Regions from separate parts of the Duganella sp. AC237 genome, predicted to be linked through region 2. Evidence: riboswitches for the same ligand, from Rfam matches in the RefSeq annotation. Region 2 holds a riboswitch; the other holds the start of a gene.
What was found. A riboswitch is a leader RNA that binds a small molecule or an ion and turns the genes downstream of it on or off. The one in region 2 is predicted to bind glycine.
Positions count from the first base shown of each region.

Region 1: linked by a shared signal. The riboswitch ahead of gcvT (glycine cleavage system aminomethyltransferase GcvT) and the one ahead of AC0IYS_RS16760 (D-amino acid dehydrogenase) in region 2 are both predicted to bind glycine.

Region 1 is NZ_CEEDEW010000003.1:4,177,465-4,186,604, forward strand. Features, by position in the region: gene AC0IYS_RS18465 (DUF1631 family protein) at 1-996, opposite strand, end outside; gene AC0IYS_RS18470 (methyl-accepting chemotaxis protein) at 1,236-3,065, shown strand; gene AC0IYS_RS18475 (hypothetical protein) at 3,237-3,431, shown strand; gene AC0IYS_RS18480 (ATP-dependent Clp protease proteolytic subunit) at 3,498-4,058, opposite strand; glycine riboswitch at 4,209-4,305, shown strand; glycine riboswitch at 4,350-4,475, shown strand; gene gcvT (glycine cleavage system aminomethyltransferase GcvT) at 4,551-5,672, shown strand; gene gcvH (glycine cleavage system protein GcvH) at 5,724-6,104, shown strand; gene gcvP (aminomethyl-transferring glycine dehydrogenase) at 6,108-9,002, shown strand; gene AC0IYS_RS18500 (methyl-accepting chemotaxis protein) at 9,108-9,140, opposite strand, start outside.
Region 2 is NZ_CEEDEW010000003.1:3,777,245-3,786,384, reverse strand. Features, by position in the region: gene AC0IYS_RS16790 (Tll0287-like domain-containing protein) at 1-207, opposite strand, end outside; gene AC0IYS_RS16785 (sensor histidine kinase) at 468-2,513, shown strand; gene AC0IYS_RS16780 (LuxR C-terminal-related transcriptional regulator) at 2,522-3,220, shown strand; gene AC0IYS_RS16775 (3-oxoacyl-ACP reductase) at 3,322-4,677, shown strand; gene AC0IYS_RS16770 (ankyrin repeat domain-containing protein) at 4,715-5,248, opposite strand; gene AC0IYS_RS16765 (hypothetical protein) at 5,304-5,606, opposite strand; glycine riboswitch at 5,748-5,848, shown strand; glycine riboswitch at 5,849-5,962, shown strand; gene AC0IYS_RS16760 (D-amino acid dehydrogenase) at 6,011-7,276, shown strand; gene AC0IYS_RS16755 (DUF1801 domain-containing protein) at 7,283-7,711, opposite strand; gene AC0IYS_RS16750 (diguanylate cyclase) at 7,744-9,140, opposite strand, start outside.

The DNA of each region.
Region 1 (9,140 bases), 400 kb from region 2:
CTGCCTGGCGCCGATCTGCGACTGCCGCTGCGCCTGCTCGTTGCTGACGCCGCGCGACTGGAAACCTTGTGCCGCCCCCTGGACCCAGACGCCGCCCGCGTTCAGCGCCGGCATCGGCACGTCCGGAATGCCCGGATCGATGACGCCGGCGCCTTGCAGCAGGCCGCCGGCGATCTTGTCGACGATCTGGCCGGCGGCCGAACCGGCGACGTCGCTGGAGGCGAAGAACTGGCGCAGTTGCTGGGCCAAGGCCGCCTGGTTGCCGCGCGCGCGGGCGCCCGCCGCCTGCTTGGCCGCGTCGGCCTTGCGGCCCTTGTAGCCATCCACTGAGCCCGGCATTACGCCCTTGCCCTGCAATGCCAGGTCCAGCGCTTCGAGCATCGGTCCCAGTTCGATGAACATGCCGGGTTTGACAAGCGGTTGCAACAACGGCGCCGACTCCGGCTCGGGATCGAATTGCAGCCAGGCTCGCTGCAAGGCCGACAGGAACACCTCGGGGCGAAACGGATTCTGGCTCACGCGCAAGATATCGCGGCCCAACAGGAACGCCAGCCGCACATTGAGCGTCTGCAACGCGTCCGAATGCAACGATTCGAACGGTTTGCTGGCGCCGCCGAGCGCCACCCTTTTGTCCATTTCCTCGAACGGCACCAGCGACATCGGCTGCCCGGCGCCGCTACGTTTGTCTTTCGCGGCCGGCGCCAACTGTGCGATCTCCTGGCGCAGCGTGTTTTCCAATGCCTCCGTCGCCAGATGCAAGAACGCGAAATGGCGGTTACGCAGCAAATTGCCGGCGCGCAGCCGTTGCTGGATGGTGCGCGTATCCCCGTCGGTGGCGTCGATCAGCGCGCCGGCCAGCTTGGCGGCCAGCGCCAGATATTGATCGCCCGCGTGCTTGACGGCGATGCCGATCAAGTCCTCCAGCAAGCCATGCCGCGGCGTGACCGTCTTTATCGGCGCGCCGCTGGTGCTCGGGGTGGTTGAAGTATTCGCCATCGTGTCGGCCCGCTGGTGATCGATCCGTAGACCCCATTCTTACACAGTATTTCCGCATGGCAATACCAGCAGTGAAAGAATCGGCGATTTTTTTTGCCCCTTGCGGGCTGTGTACCACTTTCCTCGTTCCAACAACTGCTTTGACGAGGCGCAATGAACAAGCTTGGACTTTGCTTAACATCATTATATGGTCCGCCCCGCTCCCGCCCTCGCCGTCGCTTCCCTCACCAAGGATATCCATGAAATACCTGCATAACCTGGAAACCTCCAGCAAATTGCTGATCGCCTTCGCCACCGTGCTGGTCCTGACCGTGCTGCTGGGCCTGAGTTCACTCGCGCGCATGGGCGACATCGACCGCGCGTCGACGCAGCTGTCCGACACCTGGCTGCCGCAATCGATCGCCGTGCTGTCGCTCAAAAACAATGTGCAGGAATTGCGCAAGCTCGAACACGTGGTGATCAGCGACAAGGCCAGCATCGACGGTTCCGAGCAAAAACTAAGTCTCGCACTATCCGCGTTCCGTGACAATGCTGACAAGCTCGGCAAGACCATCAACGATGCAAACCTCATGCCGCAGGCGGCGGAATTACAACGGATGGCCGCTTCCTACCTGCTCGCGCACGACAAAATGATGGCGCTGGCCAACGAGGGCAAAAAGGACGAGGCGGTCGCGGTGCTCAAGGGCTCGTCGCTGCCGGCGTTCGACGCCGTCAGCGGCCAGCTCGACAAATTACTGTCCAGCAATCTCGAAGGCGGCCGGCAGGCGGCACGAGGCGCCGACCAGGCGTACCTGGCCGGGCGCATCGTCACGCTGGCCCTGCTGTCGGCGGCGATCGGCTTTGGCGTGCTGCTGGCGTTTTGGCTGGCGCGCTCGATCTCGGCGCCGCTGCAGCAAGTGATGCTGGTGGCGCAGCGCATTGCCGACGGCGACTTGAGCACCCGCATCGAAGTACGGTCCGGCAATGAAACCGGCAAGCTGCTGCAGGCGATGCAGCATATGAACGACAGCTTGATGACGATGATCGCCCAGGTGCAAAGCGGCGCGCGGGCGATCGGCCAGGCGTCGGCCGAGATCGCCGAGGGCAATCTGGACTTGTCGAGCCGCACCGAGCAGCAGGCCGCCTCGCTGGAAGAGACCGCCTCGTCGATGGAGCAGCTGACGGCAACCGTCAAACAAAACGCCGAGCACGCGGTGCAGGCCAACAAGCTTGCCGTGTCGGCGTCGGCGGTGGCGGTGCGCGGCGGCAGCGATGTCGGCCAAGTGGTCGGCACGATGGCGTCGATCAACGACAGCTCGAAGAAAATCGCGGAAATCATTGGCGTCATCGACGGCATCGCGTTCCAGACCAACATCCTGGCGCTGAACGCTGCGGTCGAAGCGGCCCGTGCCGGCGAGCAAGGACGCGGCTTCGCCGTCGTCGCCTCCGAAGTGCGCAACCTGGCCCAGCGCAGCGCGGCGGCCGCCAAGGAGATCAAAAGCCTGATCGACGACTCGGTCGACAAGGTGGTGCGCGGCACGCAGCTGGCCGACCAGGCACGCTTGACGATGGACGAGGTGGTGGGCAGCGTCCAGCGGGTAACCGGGCTGATCGGAGAGATCGCCGACGCCAGCGCCGAGCAAACGGCCGGCCTGGAGCAAGTCAACCGGGCGATCGCGGCGATGGATCAGGTGACCCAGCAAAACGCCGCGTTGGTCGAGCAGGCGGCCGCCGCAGCGTCGTCGATGCGCGACGAAACGGGCAAGCTGAACGAGGCGATCGGTGCGTTCGCCGTGCACGACGGCGCGGACCGGGAAGCGCGGGCGCGGCAGCCGCTGGTCGCCGCCGAGGCGCTCAAAACGCGTGGCATCGCCGGCATGCCAGGCGCGGCGGACATGCGCGACGACGAGGAGACGCCGCCGGCGCTCGCCACCGCCGGCGCGCGCCGCGAACGAATCAAGCCGGCACTGCCCTCGCCGGGAAAACGCACGGTCGCGCCACGCCGTCCGCCCGCCCGCGCCGGCGCCGCCAGCGGACTGGGCAAGGCATCCGGCAAGCTCAACAGTGAGGTCGAATGGGAAGAGTTTTAATGACGAGTGCGAGGCATGTTCCTACAGCCCCCCAAGACGCACTCCGATAGCAAGTGCCTGAGCGAAAACGCATCATTGCTCTACCAGAAACGCGCACGGTGTCACCGTTTTTCCAGTCAGCACGGCGCGCTTGTGGCGAGTACGTTCTTTCACTTTCACAAAGGAACTAAAATGAACTCGAATCAAAAAAGCGGTGGCAGCAAGCAAGGCTCCAGTCAAGGCAGCAGCAAGCAATCGGGCGACAAAGGGTCGTCCAGCGGCTCGCGCTCCGGCACCCAGGGCGGCACCCATGAGCAGCATGTGGAAGCCGGCCGGCAAAGCCATAAAAACGACGGCAACAAACAGACGGGCAACAAAAACCGCTAATCAGGCTCCACCATAATTAGCGGCATGGCGGCGCCTCCCTGGCGCCGCTCCCGTTTCAGCTTGCAATCAAATATTGGCCACGCGCTGTCCACGCGGCGGCACAAAGTCCTTCACGGCGTTGACCATCCCCACCGCCACGCCCTCGGCCGCCGTCAGGTGCAGGTCGGAGTACGCGTGCGTGCGCCAGTGCTCCTCGGTCAGCTTGACGTGTTCGCGCAGGATCTGCTCGGTGCGGGCGTCGTCGGCCTGCAAGCCTTCGACGATGATGCGCAACGCGTCCGGCCGGGCGCCGTGCGGCGCGCTGGCGTGCGATTTGTGCACCATGAAGCGCGCCGTGTCGCTGGCATAACGCTCCTCGCCGGACAGGAACAGGATCACGGCGATGGACGCCACCGCGCCGGCGTTGTAGGTGACGATCTTGATCGGCAACTTGCTCAGGTAATTGTACAGACAGATGCCGTCGCTGACATAGCCGCCGTTGGACTGGATCAGGATGTGGGCGGTGGTGATGCGGTCCTCCGTCATATCGGCAACGGCGTCGAAGACACGGCGCACCATGTCACTGTTGACGTCGCCTGACAGGGTGAACCACGCGTGGCCCTCGTAGGAATTTGGATCTTGGCTCATGGGTGGGCTCTCGAATAAGTGTGATTTATTCTAGCAAATAGTTGTTTATATAGCGTTTTTATTGCACGCCATTCGTGCGCGCCCCCGCCCACCACCCCATCCAGCCCTGCCCGCAAGATTGACATTCAGGCCCTTCTGACATATATTCCCGAGTCTTGATCGGGAGAGGGTTGCGGGCGATACGCCAACGCAGCCGCCGAAGGGGCACTACCCAAAAACTCTCAGGCAAAAGGACCGATCAAGGGACCAGCGCGGCCGCCGTTCGATTTTTTATCGCGGCGGGATGCCAACTGGTCCAACTCTGGAGAGCGGCCGCGGCACACGCCGGCGGCCCACCGAAGGGGCGCACGGGAATCGAGTTCGACTTCGCGTCGATTCGCCCGTAATCTCTCAGGTACCAAGGACAGAGGGGTCTGCGATCATTGTGGAAACAGCTTTTTAGCCGTTCCTTGTATGTTCTGTTAACCCCTTTTCGATATGGACCGAGGAATTATGACGCTCAAAGCCACCCCACTCAATAACGCACACCGCGCCGCCGGCGCCAAGATGGTCGATTTCGGCGGTTGGGACATGCCCGTCAACTACGGATCGCAGATCGAAGAACACAACGCCGTGCGCACCGACGTCGGCATGTTCGACGTCGCCCACATGTGCGTGGTCGACATCAAGGGCGCCAACGTGCGCGCCTTCCTGCGCGGCCTGCTGGCCAACAACGTCGACAAGCTGCAGGTGTCGGGCAAGGCGCTGTACTCGTGCATGCTCAATCCGCAGGGCTTTGTCATCGACGACTTGATCGTCTACTTCATCGACGAGAGCTGGTTCCGCCTGGTCGTCAACGCCGGCACCGCCGAAAAAGACGTGGCGTGGATGCAGGCGCAGAACGCCGCCACCAACAGCGGCGTGACAATCACGCAGCGCCGGGATGGTGATAACGCCATGGCGCTGATCGCCGTGCAGGGCCCGAACGCGCGCGCCAAGGTGTGGGACGTGATCCCCGAATCGAAGGCCGGCACCACCGACATGAAACCGTTCAACGTCGCCTTCGCGCACAGCGCCGCCTTCGGCGAGGCGATGATCGCCCGCACCGGCTACACCGGCGAAGACGGCTTCGAGATCGGTGTCGCCGCCGACCAGGCCGAGAAGCTGTGGAACGCGCTGGCCGCCGCCGGCGTCAAGCCGGCCGGCCTGGGCGCCCGCGACACGCTGCGTCTGGAGGCGGGCATGAACCTGTACGGCCAGGACATGGACGAAACCGTCAACCCGCTCGACGCGGGCCTGGCATGGACCATCGACCTGGTGTCCGAGCGCGACTTCATCGGCAAGGCTGCCCTGCAGGCGATGGGCCAGAACGCCCAATTCGTCGGCTTGATCCTGCGCGAAAAAGGCGGCGTGCTGCGCGCCCACCAGAAAGTCATCGTGGCCGGCACCGACGCCGTCGGCGAGATCACCAGCGGCACCTTCAGCCCGACCATGCAGCAGGCCATCGCGCTGGCGCGCGTGCCCAACGGCGTGGCCGTCGGCGACACCGTGCACGTCGAGATCCGCGACAAGAAGCTGGCCGCCTCGGTGGTCAAGCTGCCCTTCGTCCGCAACGGTAAAATCCTCGCCGTTTAAATGATTTAGTATCCTAGTTCGAACCCGCCCCCTACCCATCTGGAGCCTTACATGAATATTCCTGCAGACCTGAAGTACACCGAATCCCACGAATGGGTGCGCGCTGAGTCGGACGGCACCGTCACCGTCGGCATCACCGAGTACGCGCAGGACGCGCTGGGCGACATCGTCTTCGTCGAACTGCCGAAGGTCGGCAAGAGCTACACGGCCGGCGACGACGCCGCCGTGGTGGAATCGGTCAAGGCGGCCAGCGACATCTACGCGCCGGTGTCGGGCGAAGTCATCGCCGTCAACGAAGACGTGGCCAGCGCCCCGGAGTCGATCAACAGCGACGCCTACGCCGCCTGGCTGTTCAAGATCAAGCCGGCCGACGCCAGCGCGATCGACGGCCTGCTGGACGCAGCCGCCTACGGCAAGACCACCGAAGCGTAAATTATGACCCGTTCAAGCCTGACCCAACTTGAAGCACGCGACGCTTTCATCGCACGCCACATCGGCCCTGACGCCGCAGAACAGGAAGCCATGCTGGCGGTCCTCGGCTACGCCTCGCGCGCCGCCCTGATCGACACCATCGTCCCTGCCAACATCCGCAACAAGGCCACCCTGCCGCTCGGCGCATACACCCAGCCGATGCCGGAGCAGGAAGCGTTGAACAAGCTGAAAAAAATCGCCGGCAAGAACAAGGTCCTGAAGTCGATGATCGGCCAGGGCTACTACAACACGCTGACGCCGGGCGTGGTGCTGCGTAACATCTTCGAAAACCCGGCCTGGTACACCGCCTACACGCCGTACCAGCCGGAGATCTCGCAAGGCCGCCTGGAAGCGATCCTTAACTTCCAGCAGACCATCACCGACCTGACCGGCATGGGCATCGCCAACGCCTCGATGCTCGACGAAGGCACCGCCGCCGCCGAAGCGATGACCCTGATCCAGCGCGTGGGCAAGTCGAAGTCGAACGTGTTCTACGTCGCCGACGACGTGCTGCCGCAAACGCGCGAAGTGGTCGAGACCCGCGCCAAGCCGCTGGGCATCGAAGTCAAGGGCTTCCACCCTGCCGAACTTTCCGGCATCGGTGACGCCTTCGGCGTGCTGCTGCAGTACCCCGGCGTTAACGGCGTGGTGCGCGACTACAAAACCGGCGTCGAGGCGGTCAAGGCCAAGGGCGCGATGGTGGTTGTCGCCGCCGACCTGCTGGCGCTGACCATGCTCACGCCACCGGGCGAATGGGGTGCGGACGTGGTCGTCGGTAACAGCCAGCGCTTCGGCGTCCCGCTGGGATTCGGCGGCCCGCACGCCGGCTACCTGTCGACCCGCGACGAATTCAAACGCAGCATGTCCGGCCGCCTGGTCGGCGTCACCATCGACGCCCAGGGCAACAAGGCCTACCGCCTGGCGCTGCAAACCCGCGAGCAGCACATCCGCCGCGAAAAAGCCACCTCCAACATCTGCACCGCACAGGTGCTGCTGGCGGTGATGGCGTCGATGTACGCCGTCTACCACGGCCCGAAAGGCCTGTTGCAGATTGCCCAGCGCGTGCACCGCTACACCGGCGTGCTGGCGGCTAACCTGAAGACGCTCGGCTACACCGTCACCAACGACACCTTCTTCGACACGCTGACCGTCGCCACCGCCAACGCCGAACAGCTGCACGCGTCGGCCCACTCGCACGGCGTCAACCTGCGCGTGATCGACGCCTCGCACGTCGGCGTCTCGCTCGACGAGACCACCACGCGCGAAGACATCGCCCTGCTGTGGACCGTGTTCGCCCACCCTGTCGGCGGCCCGGCCCACGGCCCGGATTTCGACACCGTCGAAGCGGCCGTCGCCGAATCGTTCCCGGCATCGCTGGCGCGTTCGAGCGATTACCTGACGCACCCGGTCTTCAACCGCTACCACTCCGAAACCGAAATGCTGCGCTACCTGCGCAGCCTGGCGGACAAGGACCTGGCGCTGGACCGCACCATGATCCCGCTGGGTTCATGCACCATGAAGCTGAACGCCACCAGCGAGATGATCCCGGTCACCTGGCCCGAGTTCTCCAACATCCACCCGTTCGCGCCGGACAGCCAGACCATCGGCTACCGCGAAATGATCGCGCAGCTGGAAGAGATGCTGTGCGCGGTGACCGGCTACGCCGCCATCTCGCTGCAGCCGAACGCCGGCTCGCAGGGCGAGTACGCCGGCCTGCTGGTAATCCAGGCCTACCACCAGTCGCGTGGCGAAGGCCACCGCAACATCTGCCTGATTCCATCGTCGGCGCACGGCACCAACCCGGCGTCGGCCAACATGGTCGGCATGCAGGTGGTGGTCACCGCCTGCGACGCCAACGGCAACGTCGACCTGGCCGATCTGAAGGCCAAGGCCGAACTGCACTCGAAGAACCTGGCCGCCGTCATGGTGACCTACCCTTCGACCCACGGCGTGTTCGAGGAAGGCATCCAGGAGCTGTGCGAGATCGTCCATAGCCATGGCGGCCAGGTCTACATCGACGGCGCCAACATGAACGCGCTGGTCGGCGTGGCCGCGCCGGGCGCGTTCGGCGGCGACGTCTCGCACCTGAACCTGCACAAGACCTTCTGCATTCCGCACGGCGGCGGCGGCCCGGGCGTCGGCCCGATCGGCGTTGGCGCCCACCTGGCCAAGTTCCTGCCGAACCAGCGTTCGAATGGCTATATCCGCGACAACGCCGGCATCGGTTCGGTCAGCGCCGCGCCGTACGGCTCGGCCAGCATCCTGCCGATTTCGTGGATGTACATCGCGATGATGGGCGCCGAAGGCCTGACCGCCGCGACCGAAACCGCGATCCTGAGCGCCAACTACATCGCGCGCCGCCTGTCGCCGCACTACCCGGTGCTGTATTCGGGCCACGACGGCCTGGTGGCGCACGAGTGCATCATCGACCTGCGCCAGCTGCAGGACGCCACCGGCATCAGCAACGAGGATGTCGCCAAGCGCCTGATGGACTTCGGCTTCCACGCGCCGACCATGAGCTTCCCGGTACCGGGCACCTTGATGATCGAGCCGACCGAAAGCGAATCGAAGGCCGAGATGGACCGCTTCATCGACGCCATGATCGCCATCCGCGGCGAGATCGCCAAAGTGGAAAGCGGCGAATTCGACAAGCTGGATAATCCGTTGAAGTTCGCGCCGCACACCGCCGAGGTGCTGACCGCAGACAAGTGGGAGCACAAGTACAGCCGCGAAGTGGCGGCCTACCCCGTGCCGTCGCTGCGCAAGCAGAAGTACTGGCCGCCGGTCGGCCGTGCCGACAACGTCTACGGCGACCGCAACCTGTTCTGCGGCTGCGCGCCGATGAGCGACTACGAGTAAGCGAGAGTTTGCGCGGCACGCCGCGCAAACAAAAAGCAGGCAAGCCTCACGGTTTGCCTGCTTTTTATTATCCAATCCGGTGCGGCGATGGTTGCGGGTGTGCGCTCAATTCCTAATCGACGCCAGCCGCAGGCGCAC
Region 2 (9,140 bases):
CTGCATGTCGAGCAGCGGGGCGATCTGGCCCGAGGTGTAGCTGCGCGCGGCGCTGGCCGCTTGCATCAGCACGCGGGCGCTTTCCAGCGTCTCTTCGCGTGCGTTTTGCTGCAGCAAGTGGTTGGTGACGGCGCTGGCGGCGCCGAAGCCGATCGCGAAAATGGTGAGAAAGACGATATTGAATTTCGCGGCGAGCGACAGTTTCATGGTGGGGGCCTCGTTGACATCGACCACTCTACCTCTGAAGCGCCAACCGCGCTGTCACCAGAATTGGGGACAGACCGCGATGTTTAAACTGTGGACATTAATGTTACGATTAAGAATAACATTAATATTTTCTTAATAGTCACTTTTGCCCGGCGTGCAAGCGCTGTTCGAGGCGAACGGGGACTGGGGTTTTTTCATCGGGCGGGGCCAGATTGTATCCACGCACAGCACTATCGCGGCCGCCTCGCCGACGCATCGCCATGCCGCCAGGCAGGCTGGCGGCTTGCCTCAGCATGCTGCTTTTGGGCATGGCCGGTGCCTGCGCCGGGCCCCTGCACCTGACGAAAGCCGAGATGCAGGAAGTCGCAGGCGAGCGCCCCACGCCGGCCGCGGACAAGGTCGACAGCGCCACGTTGCCGGCGGCCTGGCGCACCGTGACACTGCCCTACGCCCACCCGTCGGACGTGCTCGGCCAGGCGCGCGCGGCGCAGGCCGGCAGCGGCGCCAGCGCGCACGAAACGCCCGATACGCCTGACGTGCCGAGCCCCCCCACCGCCGCAGGCCGCTTGGACGTATCTGGCGCCCCCATCGTCACCACCTGGTTCCGCCTGACCTTGCCGGCCGCCGAATCCGGCGCGGGGCGGATGCTGTACTCGGCGCGGGTCAAGGCCTACGGCCCGATCGCCGTCTACGTCGACGGCCGGCTGCGCCACCAACGCCAGCTCGACGGGCCGACTTGGTACTGGCCGCCGTTGTGGCTGGAACTGGGCGGCGACCCGCGCAGCGCGCCGCCGCGCGAGATCCTGTTCCGCATTCAGCACCCGCCCAGCAGCCGCGCGGCGCTCGCCTCTGTGTGGCTGGGAACGACCGACGATATCGGCTGGCGCTACCACGGACGGCAGTGGCTGCAATTGTATCTGCCGCTCATGTGCATCGGCGCCTTCGTCGCCGTCGGCGTGTTTTCCGCCTTTGTCTGGCTGTGGCGCGGCGTCGGCCTGGGCTACGGGCTGTTCACCTTGCTGGCGGCGGCCCAGTTCACGCGCTCGCTGAGCTTTTTCTGCGAGGCGCGGCTGGACAACGACTGGTTCGCCTGGCTCATGCTCAATTCGCTGTTCTGGATGCTGACGCTGGTGCACGCGTTCCAGGAGATGGTGCACGGGCAACGCCAGCGCTGGCTGAGCCGCAGCTTGCTGGCGGTCAACTTTTTTGTCGCCGTGTGCTCGTCGCCGTCGTTGGCGGGCTGGAACACGCCGCTGGTCACGCCGCTGATCTACCTGCTCGCCATCGTGGCCGGCAGCGCCATCACCGTTGCCGGCGTACGGGCGTCATGGCGCCGTTCGCCGGACGCCATGCTGATGTCGGTCGGCGTCGGCCTTTGCGTGTTGTACGGTCTTAACGATTGGGCGCTGCAAAGCAATTTCCTCGGGCCGGAGCACTGGTATCTGGGACCGTATATCAATCTGCAAAATTTCGGCATGCTGTGCTACCTGATGTACCGCCGTTATATCGGCGCGCTGGCGCATGTCGAGCAGAGCAACCTGCAACTGGCGTCGCGCCTGCGCGAGCGCGAGGCCGAGCTGGCATTGAGCTACCAGCGCCTCATCGAGATCGAGCACAGGCAAACGCTCGCCGGCGAACGCCTGCGCCTGATGCAGGACATGCACGACGGCCTCGGCTCGTCGTTGCAAAGCGCGCTGTGGGCGGTCGAGCGCGGCCAGCTCGAGGAGAACGCCATCCCCGACATCCTGCGCGCCTGCATCGACGACCTGCACCTGACGATCGACTCGCTCGAGCCGGTCGAGGCCGATTTGCTGCTGTTGCTGGCGACCTTGCGCTACCGGCTGGGCGAGCGTCTGCGACTGGCCGGCATGCGCCTGCACTGGGCCGTGGCCGACGTGCCGCCGCTCGAATGGATCGATCCGCGCACCGCGCTGCACATCCTGCGCATCTTGCAGGAAGCGTTGAGCAATATCGTCAAGCACACCAACGCCACTGAAATCCGTGTCGCCACCGCGTTCGACGACGACGGCGTGACGGTGTCGATCGCCGACAACGGTCCCGGCTTCGATCTGGCGGCGGCGCGGCAGCGCGGCGGCAAGGGCTTGCTGAACCAACAGCGCCGGGCCGCCGCCATCGGCGGCGCCATCGATTGGGAGGCGGTCGTCGGCGGCGGCACCCGCGTGCTGCTGTGGCTGCCGCTAACGCAACCGCAACCCCAGCCGCTATCGCAACCGCAACCGCAACCGGCACTGCCAACGCACTCGCAACCGACCCTGGCGCCGCCGCGGGTCGCCACACACCACTGAGACAACCCATGATGACCACCACTTCGATCCACCCCATCCGCGTCGGTATCGTCGAGGACGATATGGACTTCCTGCATGCGCTGGAGGGGACCGTGGCCGGCGCGGCCGACATGGTGCTGGCGGCGGCCGCCAGCACGCGCCATGCCGGCCTGCAAATGCTCGACGGACGGGCCTGCGACGTGCTGGTGGTGGACCTGGGCCTGCCGGACGGTTCCGGCATCGATGTCATCGGCGCGGCCGCGTCCCACTGGCCCGATTGCGCGGTCATGGTCAGCACCAATTTCGGCGACGAACTGCATGTGATGCGCGCGATCGAGGCCGGCGCCGCCGGGTATCTGCTCAAGCACACCAAGCCGGGCGGCCTGGCCGACGAGATCCGCAGCATTTTTCAGGGGGGCAGCCCGATCAGCCCGATCATCGCCCGGCAAATGCTGACCCGCTTCCGCCACCTGCCGCCGGTGCGGCAGGCGCTGGCCAGGAGCGCGGCGGATGCCGACGCCCAACCGTTGCGCACCCAGTTGTCGCCCCGCGAGCAGCAGGTGCTGGAGCTGATCACCAAAGGCTTCACCACCGAGGAGATCGCAGGATTGATGGCGGTGTCGAGCCACACCGTGCTGACCTTCATCCGGCGCACCTACCGCAAGCTCAAGGTGAACTCGCGCGCCGAGGCGATCTACGAGGCCAAAATGCTCGGCTTGCTCGACTGAGGCCGGGCCGGCGTCTTGCGGGTGGACGGCAAACCGGGCTGGAACGTCTCCAGCGGCCGGTGCGGGCATAATGCGGTGTTACCCGCACCGAAGAGAATCACATGTCCGATTTGTTAATGCGCTTGAACGGCAACCCGATCACCGGCGCCATCGCCAGGGCCATCGGCCTGCCGAACCCGGTGCCGCTGTCGCGCGAGGCGGGACCGTATGTGGACCGGCCGTTCGATGGCAAACGCGTTTTGTTATGCCGGACGGCCGGCGGCTATGCGGCCGAGGCGATGGCGGCGGCTTTTGTCCGCGCCGGCACGGCGGCGTTGGACGGGCCGGCCGCCGGCGCCGGGCCGCTCGATATCGTCGCGATGGACGCCACCGGTTGCGTGGCGCCGCAGGACTACCGGGCGTTGTACGACGGCTTGCATCCTGTCGTGCGGCGGCTGGTTCGCAATGGCCGGGTGCTGATACTGGCGGCCGATCCCGGCGCCGCGGCCACGCCGGCCGCCGCCGCCGTTGCCCGTGGCGTTGAAGGATTTGTGCGCTCGCTGGCAAAGGAAATCGGCGCCAAAGGTATTACGGTCAATCTCGGCTATGTGGCGCGCGACGCGCTCGACCGCCTGGACGGTCCGCTGCGGTTCTTTTGCGGCGCCCGCACCACCTACGTGACAGGGCAGGCGTTCCACCTGGCGGCCAACGTGGCGGCGCCCGCCAGCATGTCGTCGACGCAGGCGTTGTCCGGCAAGGTCGCGCTGGTGACAGGCGCCGCCAGGGGCATCGGCCTGGCCGTGGTCGAGCGGCTGGCGCAAGAGGGCGCCACCGTCGTCGCGCTCGATGTGCCGGGCGCGGCGGATGCGTTGCACCAGGCCTGCGACCGCTTCGCCGCCGTGCCCTTCCTCGCCGATATCGCCGCGCCGGACAGCGCCGGGCGTCTTGCCGACTTTTTGCTCGAGCGCTTCGGCGGCGTCGACGTCGTGGTCCACAACGCCGGCATCACGCGCGACCGCACGCTGGCCAATATGCAGGAGCATTTCTGGGATCTGGTGGTGCAGGTCAACTTGGCCGCCGTGATCGCGATCGACCAGCGCTTGCTGGAGCGGCGCGTGCTGCGCGACGACGGCCGGATTGTCTGCCTGTCGTCGGTCAGCGGCGTGGCGGGCAATTTCGGGCAGACCAACTACGCCGCGTCCAAGGCCGCGCTGATCGGCTATGTCGCCGCCCAGGCGCCGCTGCTGGCGCCGCGCGGCATCTGCATCAACGCCGTGGCGCCCGGCTTCATCGATACGCCGATGACCGACGCCATGCCCATGGTCGTGCGGGAGATCGGCCGGCGCCTCAATGCCGTCAAGCAGAGCGGGCAGCCGCGCGACGTCGCCGAACTGATCGCGTTCCTCAGCACCCCGGCCGCGTTCGGCATCAGCGGCGCGACCCTGCGCGTGTGCGGGCAAGGCCTGATCGGGGCATGAGGGCGGGAGGGACGGGTCGGGGTCGCCGCAGCGTGGCTTACAGGTTTTTTTCGGCCAGCAGCGCGGCCGTGTCCTTCGCGCCCATCGTCTGCGCCAGCGAGATCGCCGTCATGCCCCGACTGTCGACCGCATCGACGGCCGCGCCGCGCTCGATCAACAGCTTGAGGATATCGGTGCGGTTGAACATGGCCGCCATCATCAGCGGCGTCTTGCCGTCCGGGCTGGCGCCTTCGATGTCGGCGCCATGGGCCAGCAGCAGCTCGGCGATGTCCAGATAGCCTTTGTAGGCCACGCCCGCCAGCGGCGTCTGGCCCTGGTCGTTCGGCACGTTCGGGTCGGCGCCGGCTTCGAGCAGCACGCGCGCCGTGTCCAGGTGGCCGTGATAGCAGGCCAGCATGATCAGGCTGTCGCCTTTCTCATTGCGGAAACTGACGGGCAAGCCCTTGGCCACCATGCCGGCCAGACGTTCCGCGTCGCCGCCGCGCACCAGCGTGAACACGCCGCGTATGAACTCCAGGGTTTCCGCATCCATCACCGGGGCGGGCGACGCCGCCTTTTCATTCTCTGCCATGTCTCGCTTTCATCAAGTTATTTCGGGGTAACGATAAGTATGCCTAAGTTCGATTTTAAGCGATGTACGCTGTCGCACGCGCAGGGCAGGCGCGGGGCATGGCGGATCGCGGCGGGCACAAACCGGCGTGCCGATTGCCGGCGCCGTGCCGGGTCAAGCTGATGGCGGGTTGGGGCCGGGGCGGCGGCGTGGCGCCGGCGGCCGAGCATTCGGCGCAGACGCCGTACAAGGTCAACTCGTGGCGTTCGATGGTAAACCCCTTGGTCGCCAGACTGTCCATATGGCCAGGGCAGCCCTCGATATCGAACACGCGGTCGCATTTCACGCAGTGGAAGTGGTGGCGATGGTGATGCGCCACATGCATTATCTCGTAGCGCGGGTTGGCCAAGTATCCCATCCCACGGCCGGGTTGCCGCGAACCCAATGCGCCGGGTGGGTGCGGGTCGGGTGGATAAGCCGCAATTTTTCAGGTAAGCTACGCCCGTTGTGGCCAAAAGCCACCGCCGTATCGGGAGAGACTGTTCCAGCATCGCGCTGACGGACGGCGCCGAAGGAGCAACCGCCCCGGAAACTCTCAGGCAAAAGGACCGATACAGCACTTTAAACTCTGAAGAGCGGCAGGACTCGGACGTCGTCCACCCGCACCGAAGGAGCAAGCGCTGCCGCCATCGCGGCCCGGCGTGAATCTCTCAGGTCCAGAACAGAGGGGGTGTCTTTGCGCATGTGCGCCGAGACCATCCCCTTTGACGGTCTGGAATCTTCATGAAAACCATCGCAATCATCGGCGGCGGCATCACCGGCGTCACCACCGCCTACGCCCTCGCCAAACGCGGCTTCGCCGTCACCCTGCTCGAACGCCACCGCTACGCGGCGATGGAAACCTCGTTCGCCAACGGCGGCCAGCTGTCCGCCTCCAACGCGGAAGTGTGGAATCACCGGTCCACCATCGCCAAGGGCCTGAAGTGGATGCTGAGGAACGACGCGCCGCTGCTGGTCAATCCAAAGCCGGGCTGGCACAAGCTGTCGTGGTTCGCCCAATTCATCGCCGCCATCCCGCACTACCGCGACAACACGATCGCCACCGCACAGCTGGCGCTGGCGGCGCGCGAACACCTGTTCCAGTGGGCCAGGGACGAAGACATCGCCTTCGACCTCAAGCGCGAAGGCATCCTGCACATCTACCGCGAGCGCGCCGGATTCGAGCACGCGGCGGGCGTGTCGAAGCTGTTGATGCAGGGCGGGCTGGCGCGTCGCGCCGTCACGCCGGAGGAGATGCGCGCCATCGAGCCGACCCTGCGCGGCGACTACTACGGCGGCCACTACACCGTCAGCGACAGCACCGGCGATATCCACAAATTCACCACCGGGCTGGCGCGGGCGGCGCAACGGCTGGGCGCCGAACTGCGCTTCGGCCAGCAGGTGACGGCCATGCGGGCGGGCGCCGACGGCGTCGACATCACCGTCGAGGAGGACGGTTTCAGCACCACCCGCCGCTACGACGCGGTGGTCGTTTGCGCCGGCACCGCCAGCCGCGCGATGGCGGCGATGCTGGGCGACCGCGTCAACGTCTATCCGGTCAAGGGCTATTCGATCACGGTGCACCTGAACGACGCCGCCAGCCAGGCCGCCGCGCCGACCGTCAGCCTGCTCGACGACGAGACCAAGCTGGTGACCAGCCGACTGGGCGACGACCGCTTCCGCGTGGCCGGCACGGCGGAGTTCAATGGGTTCAACCGCGATATCCGGGCCGACCGCATCGCCCCGCTGGTGAAGTGGGTGCAGCAATGCTTCCCGGGGGTGAGCACGCGCAGCGTGACGCCATGGGCCGGGCTGCGGCCGATGATGCCCAATCTGATGCCGCGTGTGGGGCGCGGCAAGGCGCCGACGGTCTTCTACAATACCGGCCACGGGCACCTGGGCTGGACACTGTCGGCGGCGACGGCGGACATCATCGCCGAGACCATCTTCGCCGCGTCGGGGCGGGAGGGCGGGCGGCAAGCGCCCGCGCGGGTCGCGAAAGTGGCCTGACGGCCTTTACATGCGCTCGCCGGGCAACCGGCTGGCTTGTCGCACCCACTCGGCGAATTGCGCTTCGTCGAGCGGGTCGTCCTCGCGCAGGTCGAGATGTCGCACGCCGGCGGTTTTGGACGCCCCCGGCGGCAGCGGATCGAGAAAACCGCCGTTGAAGAAGGTGACTTTGACGTACTTGGTAAAACAATGAAAACCCAGGAACCAGCCTTGGTCGGCGATCCCGTATAGCGGCGTGTTCCATTTAACGGCCTTGTTCACGCCGGGTATGGTGTGGACGATGATCTCGTCCAGACGTCGTCCGAGATCGCTTTTCCAGCCCGGCATCGCGGCGATGTAGGCCTGCACCGGCGCGTCGCCATAGGCCTTGGGGATTTGCGGATTGCCGCCCGATAGCAGGACCGTTTCGGCTTTGGTAACTGGTTTTGTCGCCATGGCGTGCGCTCTGCGTTAGATGTGTGAACCGTCTAGGATACGCGATTTTCGTGAGCTTCCGTGCGGCGCTGATCCGCGCTGGCCGCCTCCGGGGCCAGCGCCCGGACGACGCGGTTTCTGCCGTCACGCTTGGCCTGGTAAAGCGCCTTGTCGGCCGCCTGGAACAGTGCCGCCGGCTCGGCACCGTGTTCCGGGTACCCGGCCACGCCCAGCGACGCCGTCGTGCGCACCGTGTGGCCGCCATGCGCGACCTGGAGCGCCTCGATCAACCCGCGAAAGAGCTGCGCGCGCTCGGTCGCCAGGTCGATGTCGCAATCTGGCAGCAGAACCACCATCTCCTCGCCGCCGAAGCGGCACGCGACGTCGCACGCGCGGATATTCGTCAACAGCACCTGCGCCACCCGCTTCAGGATGGCGTCGCCGCCGTCATGGCCGTAGGTGTCGTTGGTGCGCTTGAAGTGGTCCAGATCGAGCATGATGACCGCCAGCGGCTTCGCGTTCCGCTGCGAGCGTATCAGCTCGCGCCGCAGCGTCTCGTCCATGTAGCGGCGGTTGTACAACTCGGTCAGCGGATCGATGATCGATTGCAGGCGCAAGGTCTCGCGCAATTTGATGTTACTCATCGACATGGAGATCTCTTCGCTTAGCGTGGCCAGTACCTCGCGCTGGCGTTCGAAGATGTCGTGCTGCTCGGGCGCCGCGTACAGGGTCAGGCATCCCAGCACGGCGTCCTGCGTCACCAGCGGCATGCAGACGCGCGGACCGGCGCCGCTGTCGCCCGCGCTGCCATGCCGGCACTGCAGATCGCCGTCACCGGCGCAGACGTGGACGGTGCCGCGCCGCACCGCCCAGCACTGTTCCGGCTCGATGCCATCGGCGTCGTCGGCAATGTCGCCCCACCTGGCCTTGCGCTCCAGCGTGTCGCGCGAGTTGCGATACAGGTAAAGGCTGCCGGATACGCCGGGCACCAGCTTTTTGCAGAACGTGGAGACGATCAGCGAGGCTTCTTCGACGGTGGATACGCATTCGAGCGCGTGCAGCATGTCGGCGCTGACCGCCAGCTGCTGGTTGCGCAGCTCCGACGCGGCGGCGGCGCGGCGCAGCGCCCCGGTGTTTTCCGCCGCCAGCCTTTCGGCGTTCGCGCGCGCGCGCAACGAGCGCAGACCGACCAGCAACGCCACCGCCAGCAGTATCATCTCGGCGATGTTGACTGCCGCGCTGATGTACATGGCCTTGCGGGCGCCGTGCGTCAGCTGCTCGCGCAACTCGTCGCGGTGGATCGACAGCGAGGACAGCTCGCCGCCGATCAGATTGCGCAGGATGTCCATGTGCGCGCGGCCGGCGCCGGCGGCGACGACCTTTTCGGCGGCGGCGAATCCCTGCTCGCGCCGCATCGCGATCGTCTCGGCCATCAAGCCTAGCTTGAGGT